Regions from separate parts of the Anaerobacillus sp. 1_MG-2023 genome, predicted to be linked through region 3. Evidence: a T-box and tRNA genes for the amino acid it is inferred to sense, from the RefSeq annotation. Region 3 holds a T-box; the other regions hold tRNA genes.
The links. A T-box is a leader RNA that pairs with one kind of tRNA and senses whether it is charged. The one in region 3 lies ahead of argS (arginine--tRNA ligase), so its partner is inferred to be a tRNA-Arg.
Positions count from the first base shown of each region.

Region 1: it has a tRNA-Arg gene. The T-box ahead of argS (arginine--tRNA ligase) is inferred to sense a tRNA for this amino acid. The anticodon was not compared.
Region 2: it has a tRNA-Arg gene. The T-box ahead of argS (arginine--tRNA ligase) is inferred to sense a tRNA for this amino acid. The anticodon was not compared.

Region 1 is NZ_JAUORD010000003.1:301,409-305,632, reverse strand. Features, by position in the region: gene trxB (thioredoxin-disulfide reductase) at 1-305, opposite strand, end outside; gene Q4550_RS07965 (YuzB family protein) at 498-734, shown strand; gene Q4550_RS07960 (hypothetical protein) at 927-1,154, opposite strand; gene Q4550_RS07955 (YpjP family protein) at 1,208-1,849, opposite strand; gene Q4550_RS07950 (transporter) at 2,128-2,454, opposite strand; tRNA gene Q4550_RS07945 (tRNA-Glu) at 2,581-2,655, opposite strand; tRNA gene Q4550_RS07940 (tRNA-Gly) at 2,663-2,736, opposite strand; tRNA gene Q4550_RS07935 (tRNA-Ser) at 2,742-2,834, opposite strand; tRNA gene Q4550_RS07930 (tRNA-Ala) at 2,854-2,929, opposite strand; tRNA gene Q4550_RS07925 (tRNA-Arg) at 2,934-3,010, opposite strand; tRNA gene Q4550_RS07920 (tRNA-Leu) at 3,019-3,103, opposite strand; tRNA gene Q4550_RS07915 (tRNA-Thr) at 3,109-3,184, opposite strand; tRNA gene Q4550_RS07910 (tRNA-Val) at 3,214-3,289, opposite strand; gene Q4550_RS07905 (hypothetical protein) at 3,484-3,639, opposite strand; gene Q4550_RS07900 (NRDE family protein) at 3,769-4,224, opposite strand, start outside.
Region 2 is NZ_JAUORD010000002.1:422,953-427,176, forward strand. Features, by position in the region: gene Q4550_RS06010 (alanine/glycine:cation symporter family protein) at 1-62, opposite strand, end outside; gene Q4550_RS06015 (spore coat protein) at 186-470, opposite strand; gene Q4550_RS06020 (hypothetical protein) at 482-667, opposite strand; gene kynU (kynureninase) at 726-2,003, opposite strand; tRNA gene Q4550_RS06030 (tRNA-Leu) at 2,166-2,250, shown strand; tRNA gene Q4550_RS06035 (tRNA-Arg) at 2,259-2,335, shown strand; tRNA gene Q4550_RS06040 (tRNA-Met) at 2,350-2,426, shown strand; tRNA gene Q4550_RS06045 (tRNA-Tyr) at 2,444-2,528, shown strand; tRNA gene Q4550_RS06050 (tRNA-Gln) at 2,533-2,607, shown strand; tRNA gene Q4550_RS06055 (tRNA-Gly) at 2,612-2,685, shown strand; tRNA gene Q4550_RS06060 (tRNA-Arg) at 2,777-2,850, shown strand; gene Q4550_RS06065 (PAS domain-containing protein) at 2,985-3,665, shown strand; gene Q4550_RS06070 (ATP-binding protein) at 3,595-4,224, shown strand, end outside.
Region 3 is NZ_JAUORD010000006.1:67,836-72,059, reverse strand. Features, by position in the region: gene Q4550_RS12005 (spore germination protein) at 1-838, opposite strand, end outside; gene Q4550_RS12000 (hypothetical protein) at 1,117-1,311, shown strand; T-box leader at 1,356-1,569, shown strand; gene argS (arginine--tRNA ligase) at 1,624-3,309, shown strand; gene Q4550_RS11990 (TraR/DksA C4-type zinc finger protein) at 3,340-4,071, opposite strand; gene Q4550_RS11985 (hypothetical protein) at 4,222-4,224, shown strand, end outside.

The DNA.
Region 1 (4,224 bases), on a different contig from region 3:
GCCATAATATCCCCGAGTGTATCTGTTTTTAATTTAAATGGACGCTCACTAAAATCAATATCCTTCACCCATCCACGCTCAATTGTAGCGCCAAACCTAAGCGCCTGCTTCTTCATATTTTCCATCAATTCTGGACCGAGAACGCCATCTGGAAAACCGGGAAAGTTCTCAACATCTGTTGTTAACGTAAGCTGACCACCAGGTTCCGGTCCCTCAATGACGAGCGGCTCCATATTAGCCCTCGCAAGATAAATGGCTGCTGTTAAACCCGCTGGTCCTGTTCCTACAATAACTGCTTTATGCATAATGACCCTCCTCTATCGACTTCATTATGTTATTTTTCCTAATTATATAGAAATAAACCCTTCTCTTACAAATTATATGGTTATCCATCAATTTGTTTCTTGATCTTATGCAAATGGTTGTTCATTTTCACACCTTCTTGATAGAATAGAAACAGTCTTGTAATAGTAAGGAAAACCCGAGGTGAATAAAAGATGAATCCAATAGTTGAATTCTGCATGAGTAATCTTTCGAGCGGTTCACATAAAGCAATGGAAAAACTAGAAAAAGATACAGATCTTGATGTGCTCGAATATTCTTGTCTTGGTCACTGCACACTTTGTAGCCAGGATATTTACTGTCTCGTTAACGGCGAGCGCGTTACTGCCGAAACGCCCGATGAGCTAGTTGATAACGTCTACCAGTTTATCGAAGAAAATCCGATGTTTTAAACGAATATGGACATACTATTAAGTGAATCCAATTAGAGGAGGAGCTTACATGAAAAATCGAAACGCGTATGATCCGAAAGCCGGTGTGCAAGGTGAAAAAGAAGGCGAAGACGCTCTTCTTATAAATAAGAAAAGAGGCCCGCAAAATGCGCGCCCTAAAAAAAAGTAAAAGCCGCTTAATGCGGCTTTTTATTATGCAATGCGAAACCGAAAAGTAAACCAGAAGTCTTCATTGAGGGAGATGCCGGTAGCAATAATATGCTGCTCTCCTTCATCATCAAGCGTAATCCAGCTATGATGCTCATCTTTATAAACTGGGTAGAAATGACCTTCCTTAAATAATTTACGATTCAATACATTCTCTGAGCCGGTTAAAGGCTCTTCTTCGAAAACATCTCTAATACATTGTACAAGTTCCATCTATGTTGTGATCCTCCCTTAATCTCCAACCAAAAACACCCCGCGCACCTCTCTTACGAGAGCCACTTAGGCGGAGTGTTTTTATCCCAATAAATCTTACCTACTTCATAATGTTCTTCAAAATCATCATTCGCTGCATGGTAATGAAAATTAAACCAATAGCCATCTTGTGGGGGGTGATCTCTTCTCACATGGAAACGCAATAAGTCTTCCCCGCTCTGTTCATTATACACATGAAGAATGCGTTCTCCGTATCCACCAGAAGGGTTGTCCGTCAAACGAAGTGACCTTAACGTATCCTCATCCAGATTTTCCACTGAGGTAGCGATCGCTTCTGTCATTTTAGGTACAATTGCATCTCGATACTCGTTACCGACTCGAGTTGAGATCGTTTCACCGAATTTTGTTAGCCCGAGTTGCTCAGATTGATTGCTTGCATAGCTTACAAAATGCGTCAGTAGTTCAGAAGAAGAAGCGTCCTGAGCTATGATGGGCCAATCATACTGATCAACAACAGGCTCTATCGCCTTATCAGGCTCGTCCCTCGACTCAATAAGAAGATGGTTTTCTTCTTGATAATTCTCTGATGCCTCTGTTTTGTCATCTGCTAGATATCCAGTAGGAATCACAGTTCCAAGCGTAACAACAGCAACAAATGCTACAAATAACTTTCTCATCCAAAGAGGGAATTTCATTATGTGCACCTGACTTTCGAAGATCAATAGTTAGTATTATTCTCGCATGATCTTCTCAAAAAAGCCAGATGTTTAGACGATTTTTCATTAATTTTCATTTGGCTAAGTTAAAGAAGCTTTTCATTTAAAAGGCCCTTTTATAAAAATTGTTGCTTTCGAAACAATTGTTGAATTAAACTCTAAACTTCCTTGATTGAAGCGAAAATTCACCTACTATAGCAACAACGTCTACGAAAAGAGCCTTTAAAAAAGAGCGCTTCATGTAAGCGCCCTATCTATTAACAAGTAAACATATCAATTCTTCTGAGACTTATGCCTGTATATACCCACCTTCTACCGGTCCAGCGAAACCCCGAAACAGAAGTACGCCCTACATATACTGGCCAAAACCAAAATGAATTGCCGCCCCTCATCCAAATATAAGTAAACCGATACATACACCTTCTAATTGATCCTGGATCTACAGCAAATGTTCCAGCTTGTGCTGACTGCGGTCTAGGAGGCGGTGATGCTGGTGGGCTCGAAGTTGGAGCTACCGGTTGCTGACGATAGGCATCTGTGTTGTCATAATGATAAGCAATATGCTCATGTTCTTCATAATACATTCGGTCCATCCCCTCTCTTATACAGTCACTGTATGCTGTATTCTGATAAGACGTACCGAATTGAAAACAACAAAAAAAGCACCTCTTTGAGTATGCTTGAGCCAATAAAATTTATGAAAATTTAGTTGGTGACCCGTACGGGAATCGAACCCGTGATACCGCCGTGAAAGGGCGGTGTCTTAACCGCTTGACCAACGGGCCAACAAAATGGAGCGGGTGATGGGGATCGAACCCACGACATCAGCTTGGAAGGCTGAGGTTTTACCACTAAACTACACCCGCAAAGATGGAGGAGGAAGAGGGATTCGAACCCCCGCGGGCGACTAAGCCCCTGTCGGTTTTCAAGACCGATCCCTTCAGCCAGACTTGGGTATTCCTCCAAAAACATGAATATATATATGGTGGAGCCTAGCGGGATCGAACCGCTGACCTCCTGCGTGCAAGGCAGGCGCTCTCCCAGCTGAGCTAAGGCCCCAAGATGGTGCGCCCGAGAGAAGTCGAATCCCTAACCTTCTGATCCGTAGTCAGACGCTCTATCCAATTGAGCTACGGGCGCATATTCTATGGTGCGGGTGAAGGGACTTGAACCCCCACGTCGTAAGACACTAGATCCTAAGTCTAGCGCGTCTGCCAATTCCGCCACACCCGCATGTGTGGTGCCGGCCAGAGGACTTGAACCCCCAACCTACTGATTACAAGTCAGTTGCTCTACCAATTGAGCTAGGCCGGCATAATTTAATGAAACTCATCAAAAATAAATGGTGGAGGATGACGGGCTCGAACCGCCGACCCTCTGCTTGTAAGGCAGATGCTCTCCCAGCTGAGCTAATCCTCCGTTAAACAGCGACTTCATTATTATACAATATCATCTTTTGTCTCGTCAACACTTTTTTTAATGTGTTTTTTCAAGGACAAGACTTATCTTATCACCGACTCGAAAAAAACACAACCCTTTTTCACAAAAAAATAATCCCCATAGTTAAGCACTCCATTTTTCACATAGAAAAAGCAGGGAGCGCTCTCCCCTGCTTATACTGGCGTTTGAATAAGTGGTTTTTTCTTTTTATTTTGGCGGAGTATTGGTCTTTTTTTAGTCACCATTTCAGAATCATATTTTCGGTACTCTTTCATGTCGCTTGATTCCCGCAAAAGCTGATCTTCAACATAGTGACGCTTTCTTTTCAAAAAAACCCCTCCTCATAAGTAATAACTCTCATTACCCTATTTTTCTGTTGTTAAACCCGAATCTTTTTTCACCATCGATCTATTGGCAAAAGTTACAGGTAACACATAATTTATTCACTTGGAGCGCAATTATGCTTCTTCAAGATTAAATTGGTAGTAATTTTCGTGATCTTCTCCTGACCTCTCAACAAAAGTAACTTCTCCATTTTGTGAAACCATAATAACAGTTTGCGCCCTCGTTCCGTAATGATCCGACTTAATAAAAACAGGTGAAAGCATCCTTTCCCATTCGATCGGCACGCCTGTCTGTGGTAATAGATAATCAGGTGCAGGCTCAGCGTGAGAAAGCATTTCAAAAAGACGATTCTGATCGAGGTTCTTTTCTGCACTTAAATAGTGTTTCAATTCTTCTTTAAGCTGCTCAACCTTTGGCCAGCTCGTATTCAGTAAGTGATTACTAACAGCGTGAACACCGTTCTCTAGTTTTGAAATTTGATCCTGCCGATTTGAATAATAATAAAGGCTCTTAAAATCTCCTATGATTAAATTAAATCCATTGTACTGATCTTTCTTTTGTCGAACCAT
Region 2 (4,224 bases), on a different contig from region 3:
ATCATAGGATAACCCCAGATGAACGCGGAAAATTCAGTTATTGCATTAAGAATATAGTCCATATCAATCTCTCCCTATAGGTAATACTCATTTAATTATCCATATAAAGGGAGGGTGAAACGCTATTTACAAAATTATGAAAAAATGAGCATAAAGACACAGAGCCGGTTTTCACCGGCTCTGGATTAATGGACCTGGGGCGGCTGATTATTCTGTTGTTGCTGCGGAGCTGTTAGTTGGTTTTTAACTTGTTGAATTTCATTGGTTTGTGCTGGGGCGGCTGGCTGATAATACCCTTTTTGTTTAGCGTATTGATAAAGGTTATATTGTCGCTGCTCATCGGTATTTCTAATTTGTTGAAGAGCCTGACGAAGTTGTGGATTGTCAGCTTGAGAAATGACGCTCCCGTAATTACTTAAGCTGCTGTTCAATACGGATAAATAATCATTTACCATATCTTTCTCATTCATAAAATCCCTCCTTAACTTAAGAAGCCGATTAATTGTTGTTGTGTGTTGCGTGCTTCTTGTGCATCCTTTTGAAGCATTTGCTTAAGCTGCGGACAAGTACAAGATTGGGCATAGGAATCAAGTTTGTTTGCGAGTGTTTCATGCCCGCCGATCATGTGACGCAGATTTTGAAGTTCAAGTTCGTTCAGCTGAGTCATCCTGTTTCCCTCCTTCATTTCACATAGTATGAATGGAGAAAAACCAAATTATACTCACTTAAGCGATAACGTTTCGCTCGTTAGAAAACTGCTGATACGTTTTTTCAATCATAATACTCTTTAGAATTTGGACAACATGATAGACATCTTCAAATGATGTATAGAGAGCAATTGGTGCTAGGCGAATGACGTTTGGTGAGCGGAAATCTGGAATGACGCCTTTTTGTTTTAGCGCTTTGCAAATTCGAGCAGCTTCATCGTGCTCGAGGCAAATATGCCCACCCCGTCGATCATCTTCTGATGGATTAGTGATCGTAAAACCATCTTCAGCAAGATTTTCTTTAATAAGACACATTAAATAGTTGGTAAGAGACAATGATTTTTCTCGAATCGCATCTATGCCAGCTTCGTTCATCAATTCCAGAGCTCCTATTAAAGGAGCCATACTAAAAATGTGGGGAGTGCCTATTTGAAATGCGCCGGCGGTTTCAGCATGAGTAAGCGTATGACTCATATCGAATTGCATTTCTTTCTTGGAACTGAACCATCCAGCAAGGCCGGGTCGTCTGCCAAGGTGATTTTCGTGCACAAAAAGTCCACCTACACCACCAGGGCCGCTATTTAAGTACTTGTATGTACACCAAACCGCGAAGTCAACGTTCCAGTCGTGAAGTTTATGAGGAATGGCTCCGATTGAATGAGCCAGGTCAAAGCCAATGATTACCCCTTTAGAATGGGCTGCTTGTGTGATTTTTTCTATATTTAGTAATTGTCCACTCCGATAAAGTACGGAAGGGAGGAGAATAAGGGCTACAGTATCATCGATGGCCTCAATGATATCCTCTTCTAGGATTGTTCTTCCGTCACGGCTCTGAACTTGTATTAAATTAGTTTCTGGGGATAATCCATGGAGTTCAAGCTGACTTTGAATAGCGTAAATGTCAGATGGAAATGTTAAAGAATCGGCTAGTATTTTTGTTTTGTTTCCTGAAGGTTTAAAAAAAGTAGCGAGCATTTGATGAAGGTTAGTTGTAATTGAACCGGTAGTAATTGTTTCAGAAGCATGTGAACCGATTAGCGTTGATGACATCTCGCCGATGTTTTCTGCCATATAAAACCAGGGCTGCTTACCATCAGACCAGCCATCAATTCCGTGTTGCTTCCAGTCATCAAGAGATCGAAGAAGGGAGGCTTCTGCATTCTTTGATAGTAGACCAAGTGAATTACCATCGAAATATAGCGTATTTGGATTTAAGTAAAACTTATCACGAAAATGGGCTAAAGGGTCTTTCTTGTCGAATTCTTTTGCGCATGTAATGGACTGTGATAAACTCATATGTAACAGCTCCTTTTCTACAACTTATCGTATGAGAGGGAGAAGAGCATGTCAACGCTTTCACTCTCTTCAAAAGAAACTTTCTACATTTTTTTAGAATAATGATTGACATTTCAAATGGTTCAATGGTATATTATTAAACGTCGCTGATACACAACATATGCGGGTGTGGCGGAATTGGCAGACGCGCTAGACTTAGGATCTAGTGTCTTACGACGTGGGGGTTCAAGTCCCTTCACCCGCACCATATATTTTGCGCCCGTAGCTCAATTGGATAGAGCGTCTGACTACGGATCAGAAGGTTAGGGATTCGACTTCTCTCGGGCGCACCATACATAATTTAAGTGGCGGTGTAGCTCAGCTGGCTAGAGCGTACGGTTCATACCCGTGAGGTCGGGGGTTCGATCCCCTCCGCCGCTACCATATTACAATTTCATCATGGAGGGGTAGCGAAGTGGCTAAACGCGGCGGACTGTAAATCCGCTCCCTCAGGGTTCGGCGGTTCGAATCCGTCCCCCTCCACCATGATTGGGCTATAGCCAAGCGGTAAGGCAACGGATTTTGATTCCGTCATGCGTTGGTTCGAATCCAGCTAGCCCAGCCATTTTGCGGGTGTAGTTTAGTGGTAAAACCTCAGCCTTCCAAGCTGATGTCGTGGGTTCGATCCCCATCACCCGCTCCATTACATATTGTAGAAGAGTTTTAAAAGCTACTTCACAACCTGATTTTAATCATGGTATACTTTTGTTGAGATGAAATACCATTCATATCGTGCGCCTTTAGCTCAGTAGGATAGAGCAACAGCCTTCTAAGCTGTGGGTCAGAGGTTCGAATCCTCTAAGGCGCATACTTATAACTCCTTGAATAAGATGACTTATTCAAGGAGTTTTTTTATCCTATTAATGGCACATGTGTGTTTGCACATACGCTCCATTTCCAATAAACTAGTAATTAATATATCACTTAGGAAATGGTGACGAAATGAAGCGATATAAAGGAAGAATTATATCTGTTGTAACGTTTTTTATAGCGATTTTATTATGGGATTATTGGCTTTATTCTGTTAATGAAATTAAAATCAATTGGTTAATGGACATATTCTTTACGATCTCAGTTATGGTAATTGTTTGGTGGTACTCGTCATATTATGATCGCTCTGTCATACTTCTGTCCAAATTAAAAGATAGTGAGGAAAAATATCGTAAACTATCAGAAAACTATAATAGTGTCATAAACAGCTTAAACGAAGTTGTTTTTCAAACTGGAATAGATGGTAGTTGGATCTGGTTGAATCAAGCGTGGGGAGAGTTAACTGGTTACGACGTTCAGGAATCATTAGGCACATACAGCTTATCTTATATACATCCAGATGATCGGCTGAATTTACATAAAGAATTATCTCGATTCCAGGATGGCGCCAGTAATTCTAAAGTATTTGAATTCAGGGTTCAGAAAAAAGGCGGGGGATTCGTCTGGTGTGAGGTCTTTATTAAATACGAATATAGCTCTAAAGGAAGATTTGAAGGAATGACCGGAACGATTAAGGATAAAACCTTTAGAAAGCAATCAGAAGAGCGATTGCTTAAAACAAATGAAGCCCTTGCGGTTAAATCTGAAAAATTTAGCATCAGCTGCACAGCTGGCCGCTGGCATTGCTCATGAAGTTCGGAATCCTCTAACATCAGTAAAAGGATTTCTTCAACTGCTTGAGAAGAAGGAATCCACTATGCCGTATTTTGAAATAATCTTTTCAGAAATATCACGTATCGAATTAGTGCTAAGTGAACTTCTAACACTAGCAAAGCCGCATAGTACGTTATTTACGAATGTTGAAATGAAAAGTTTATTAAAGCAGGTCTCGGCCTTGATTGAGTCTAATGCTCTATTGAACGATGTGACATTACAAACGAGTTTTGGGGATGAAGAAGCGGTTGTTTTTGCTAACCCTAACGAAATGAAGCAAGTATGCATTAATCTCATGAAAAACGCTATTGAAGCAATGAGTCATATGGAACAATCGAAATATCTTCATTTGAGTATGGATGTTCAAGAGATGTTTATATCTGTGAGGATTACCGACAATGGAGCAGGCATTTCTAAAGAAGATATTGATCGACTAGGGGAACCATTTTTTACAACAAAAGAGAGTGGTACTGGGCTAGGGTTATCAGTGTGTTTGAAGATTATAGAACAACACGGAGGAGAGTTATTAATTGAGAGT
Region 3 (4,224 bases):
ATTGATAGAATGCAAAAAATGTAACTGGCATAATTAATGTTGATGGGCTACCTTCCATTAAAAGCCCAATTCGTCCTTCAATTATATGGGCGGTCATCCTGTCTGGACGCTCTGTACTTAGCATTTGTGGAAATGGAGAAAAAGGGGAATCCTCGATAAATTCTTCTACATATCCTGGTGTCTGGATGGAATCTGTTTGGATAGCTGTCACCCTTTTTTCTACTTCCGCAATAAGGTCAGGGTTCACCAAGTTCTGTAAGTAAATAACAGCTATTTTCGTGTCCGTTGTTTTACCAACTTTAAAGAACCTAATCACGAGGTTAGGATTTTCAATTCTTCTACGAAGCATTTGAAGGTTTTGCATAATATTTTCGACAAATCCTTCATGTGAACCACGAACGACTTGCTCATTAATTGGCTCAGATATTGCTCTAGAATTTCCTGAGAAAGCTTCTAGTAAATAAAAATGTACTTGTCCATTTATTAGTAGAACAACAAATCCTTTTGTTAATCCTGTAATAGCTTCATTTAAATTTTTTGATCGTCGGTATTCTTTAGATGTGACTGTATCCTCGATGTTTAATTGATTTGTTTCAAACAATGGTTTCATAATCGTTCTTTGAAGTTTCTCTTCATCAACTAATGGGTCTAAATAAGCAAGTAGGCATTTCACATCCTGAACTGTAATATTTCTGAATTTGATATCTTCTGTATTATGGAATTTGGATTTTATATATTCCTTGTTTTCTTCAAGAGAATAGTATGCATCATGTGATTCAGTAGCAGTTGGAATTTGATAAGACTCATTTCGAATTGATTTGCGTTTGCTTCGTCTCACAATGCACCCTCCTCAATAAAATTAGATAGGTATAGGTTGTTATAAAAATTGAGAAGTTATGTATACGAATTGAAATGAATCATACATGATAGGTTTCAAAGTGTTATACATTTCTTGTGATAGGTCTATAGTCTTTATTATCTCGTGATTGTTTTCGTCGTTTACTGGTCTTTTGTATGGTTTTAACCTAGTTTAGATCGAGTCTTGTCGAATGAGTGCAAATTCATTGTTAAGGTGTTGTATAATACGGGTAACTTATCCGGAAGGTGGTTCTAACGATGACGATTAAAAATGTTCAAAAGGAGAAATTGGCAGTGGATCGGTGTATGAAGCATTTAGAGGTCGTGAACGTTGAACCAAAAGTAAGACAGCTGATCTCTATGTACTTGACATCGATTTATCGAGAAGGTTATCAGGAAGGTTTTGAAGATGGTAGTAAATATCCTGAATCAGCAAACAGACTTATGAAATAATCGGTTGAATTTATACGGAAATCGTCTATAATAAGAATAATATTGTATCGTCAATGCGAAAGAGAGTAGTGTTTGTATACGGATAAAGCGATCCGGGGATGGTGAGAGCTCGGAACCTTAGCAGGCATGAACCGGACTTTCAAGACACTGTTTTGAATAAAGTAGAAGCAGTCGGGCTCCCCGTTATAGAGTGAAGTTGGCTCAAATCATTTATTGAGCAATCAGAGTGGTACCGCGGAATATATCTCCGTCTCTTTTATAGAGACGGAGATTTTTTTATAGACAAATGAATATGAAAATAGGAGGAAATGTATGAATTACAAAGAATTATTTGCACAACAACTTTATGAAGCATGTGAAAAAGAAGTGAGCTTTCTTAATATAATGCAGCGAATTGAACTGCCTAAGCATGACTCTTTAGGTGACTATGCCTTCCCATGCTTCGATCTTGCCAAAGTGAAACGAATGCCTCCTCATCAAATTGCGAAGGAACTTGTTTCTGAAATTCATGAGAAAGTCTTTGAAAAAGTAGAAGCAGTCGGACCTTATATTAATGTGTTTCTTAATAAGAAAATGGTCAGTACTGAAGTAATAAGTCGCATTCTCCGTGAAGGAAGTGAGTACGGGGCTTCTAAGGTAGGAAAGGGTGGTGCAGTGACGATTGATCTTTCCTCTCCTAATATAGCGAAGCCCTTCTCAATGGGCCATTTACGCTCAACCGTTATTGGAAATTCACTAGCGCTAATTGTTGAAAAAGTCGGCTATCGCCCCATTCGCATTAATCATCTTGGGGACTGGGGAACTCAGTTCGGAAAATTGATAACGGCCTACCGAAAGTGGGGGGAGGAGCAAAAGGTTCGTGAGCAAACGATTAAAGAACTTCTTAAGCTCTATATTACATTCCATGAAAAAGCGGAATCAGATAATGGTCTTGAAGATGAGGGGCGTAAGGCATTTAAAGAATTAGAAGAAGGTAACCCAGAAGCCGTTTCATTATGGAAATGGTTCCGTGAAGAATCACTTAAAGAGTTTGATCGAATTTATGAGCTTATGGGGATTACCTTTGATTCAACAAACGGAGAAGCGTTCTATAATGATAAAATGCAAAACGTTATTGATCAACTTGAAGAAAAAAATCTCTTAGTTGAATCTCGTGGAGCCATGGTAGTAGAACTTGGAGAGAGCTTACCACCATGTCTAATTAAGAAGAAAGATGGCGCCACACTTTATGCAACCCGTGATCTCGCTGCAGCCATTTATCGCTATGAAACATATGGATTTAGTAAGGCTCTTTATGTCGTAGGAAATGAACAGAGTCTACATTTCAAACAATTATTTGAGGTATTAAAGAAAATGGGATTCGATTGGGCGGATCAAATGCACCATATTAACTTCGGGATGATGTTGAAAGATGGAAAGAAAATGTCAACAAGAAAAGGGAAAGTGGTATTACTAGAAGAAGTGTTGACGGAAGCAATCGAGCTCGCAAAAGTAAACATTGAAACCAAAAATCCTAGTTTAGAAAATAAAAACGCGATTGCTGAACAAATTGGGGTAGGGGCCGTTTTGTTTCATGACTTAAAGAATGATCGTCGAAATGATATAGAGTTCTCACTTGAAGACATGCTACGTGTTGAAGGGGAAACTGGTCCATACGTGCAATATACTCATGCGCGTGCCTGTTCCATTCTACGCAAAGGGGATTTTCATTCTAATGATCATATAAAAGGCCTCGAAGATGAAGAAGCCTGGTCAGTTGTCACAAAACTACTTAGTTTTCCAAATGTAATCGAAAGATCAGCAGCTGAATACGACCCTTCTCAAATCGCAAAGTTTGTAATTGAACTTTCACGTTCTTTTAATAAATACTATGGACAGATTCGTATCTTAGATGATCCTTCATACAAACAAGCGAGACTGCAACTAGTGTCAGCCGTATCCATTGTTTTACAAGAAGGCTTGCGATTGTTAGGACTACAGGCACCAGAAGAAATGTAATAAGACAGCCCGTTTTTCGGGCTGTCTTATTTAGATGAGGTCACTATCTTCGATTGTACCCTGACTTGCCTTCTGGTCATGATCATCTAGTAAGTCTTCATAACGTTCATGACGTTGATTTGGAATAACTCCAGATGGTTTGCCATCTAGATCGGCTGATAAAAATGATTCGATTTCCTCGACATACCCGACAGGCTCATTGGAATCAATATACATTTTGTCATAGTTCATTTCCTGAGCGTTAAAGTCTGAAGGTGTTTCAGATGTTCCATACTTCGCAGCTCGTTGCCACGAATCTTCAGCGTCAAAAAAGGTAGCATCGTTAGAGTCGTTTACATGTTCCACGTAGGAATTGCCAAGTACACCTTCTTCTGCTGGTCTTTTGTCTGATGTCTTTTGTGATGGACTATGTTCTACACATGTTGAAGCTGTTGGAAGGACAGCGAGTCTTTCTGTTGAAATATCATTTCCACAAACTTCACATATGGCGTATTTTCCATTTCCAATTCGTTCAAGGGCCTTTGTCAGTTCTGCTAATTCTGTTTTTGCATGTTCATTTAGTGATAGATCTTTCTCGCGTTCATATAATTCTGTCGCCGTATCGCCAGGGTGATTATCGTAATTGGATAGTTCACCTGTAGAATGTTGAGCAAAAGATTGAGAAACACCAAATTCATCGTTTTCATCTAATTCATCACTAAGAGTCAGGATGCGTTCTTGAATCATTTTCTTATATGAACGAAGTTGGTTCGTTGTTAACATAGTCAATTCTCCCTTCTTTTTCTTATATCCGTAGTATGGATCAAAAAGAAGGGTGCTACTTCTGAAAATAATTCCATGAGAGTTGGATGAAATACCAGTAATATGGAAAAGGTAAAAATGTAGCTGAGACAATAAGAAGCTGGTGATGGGATG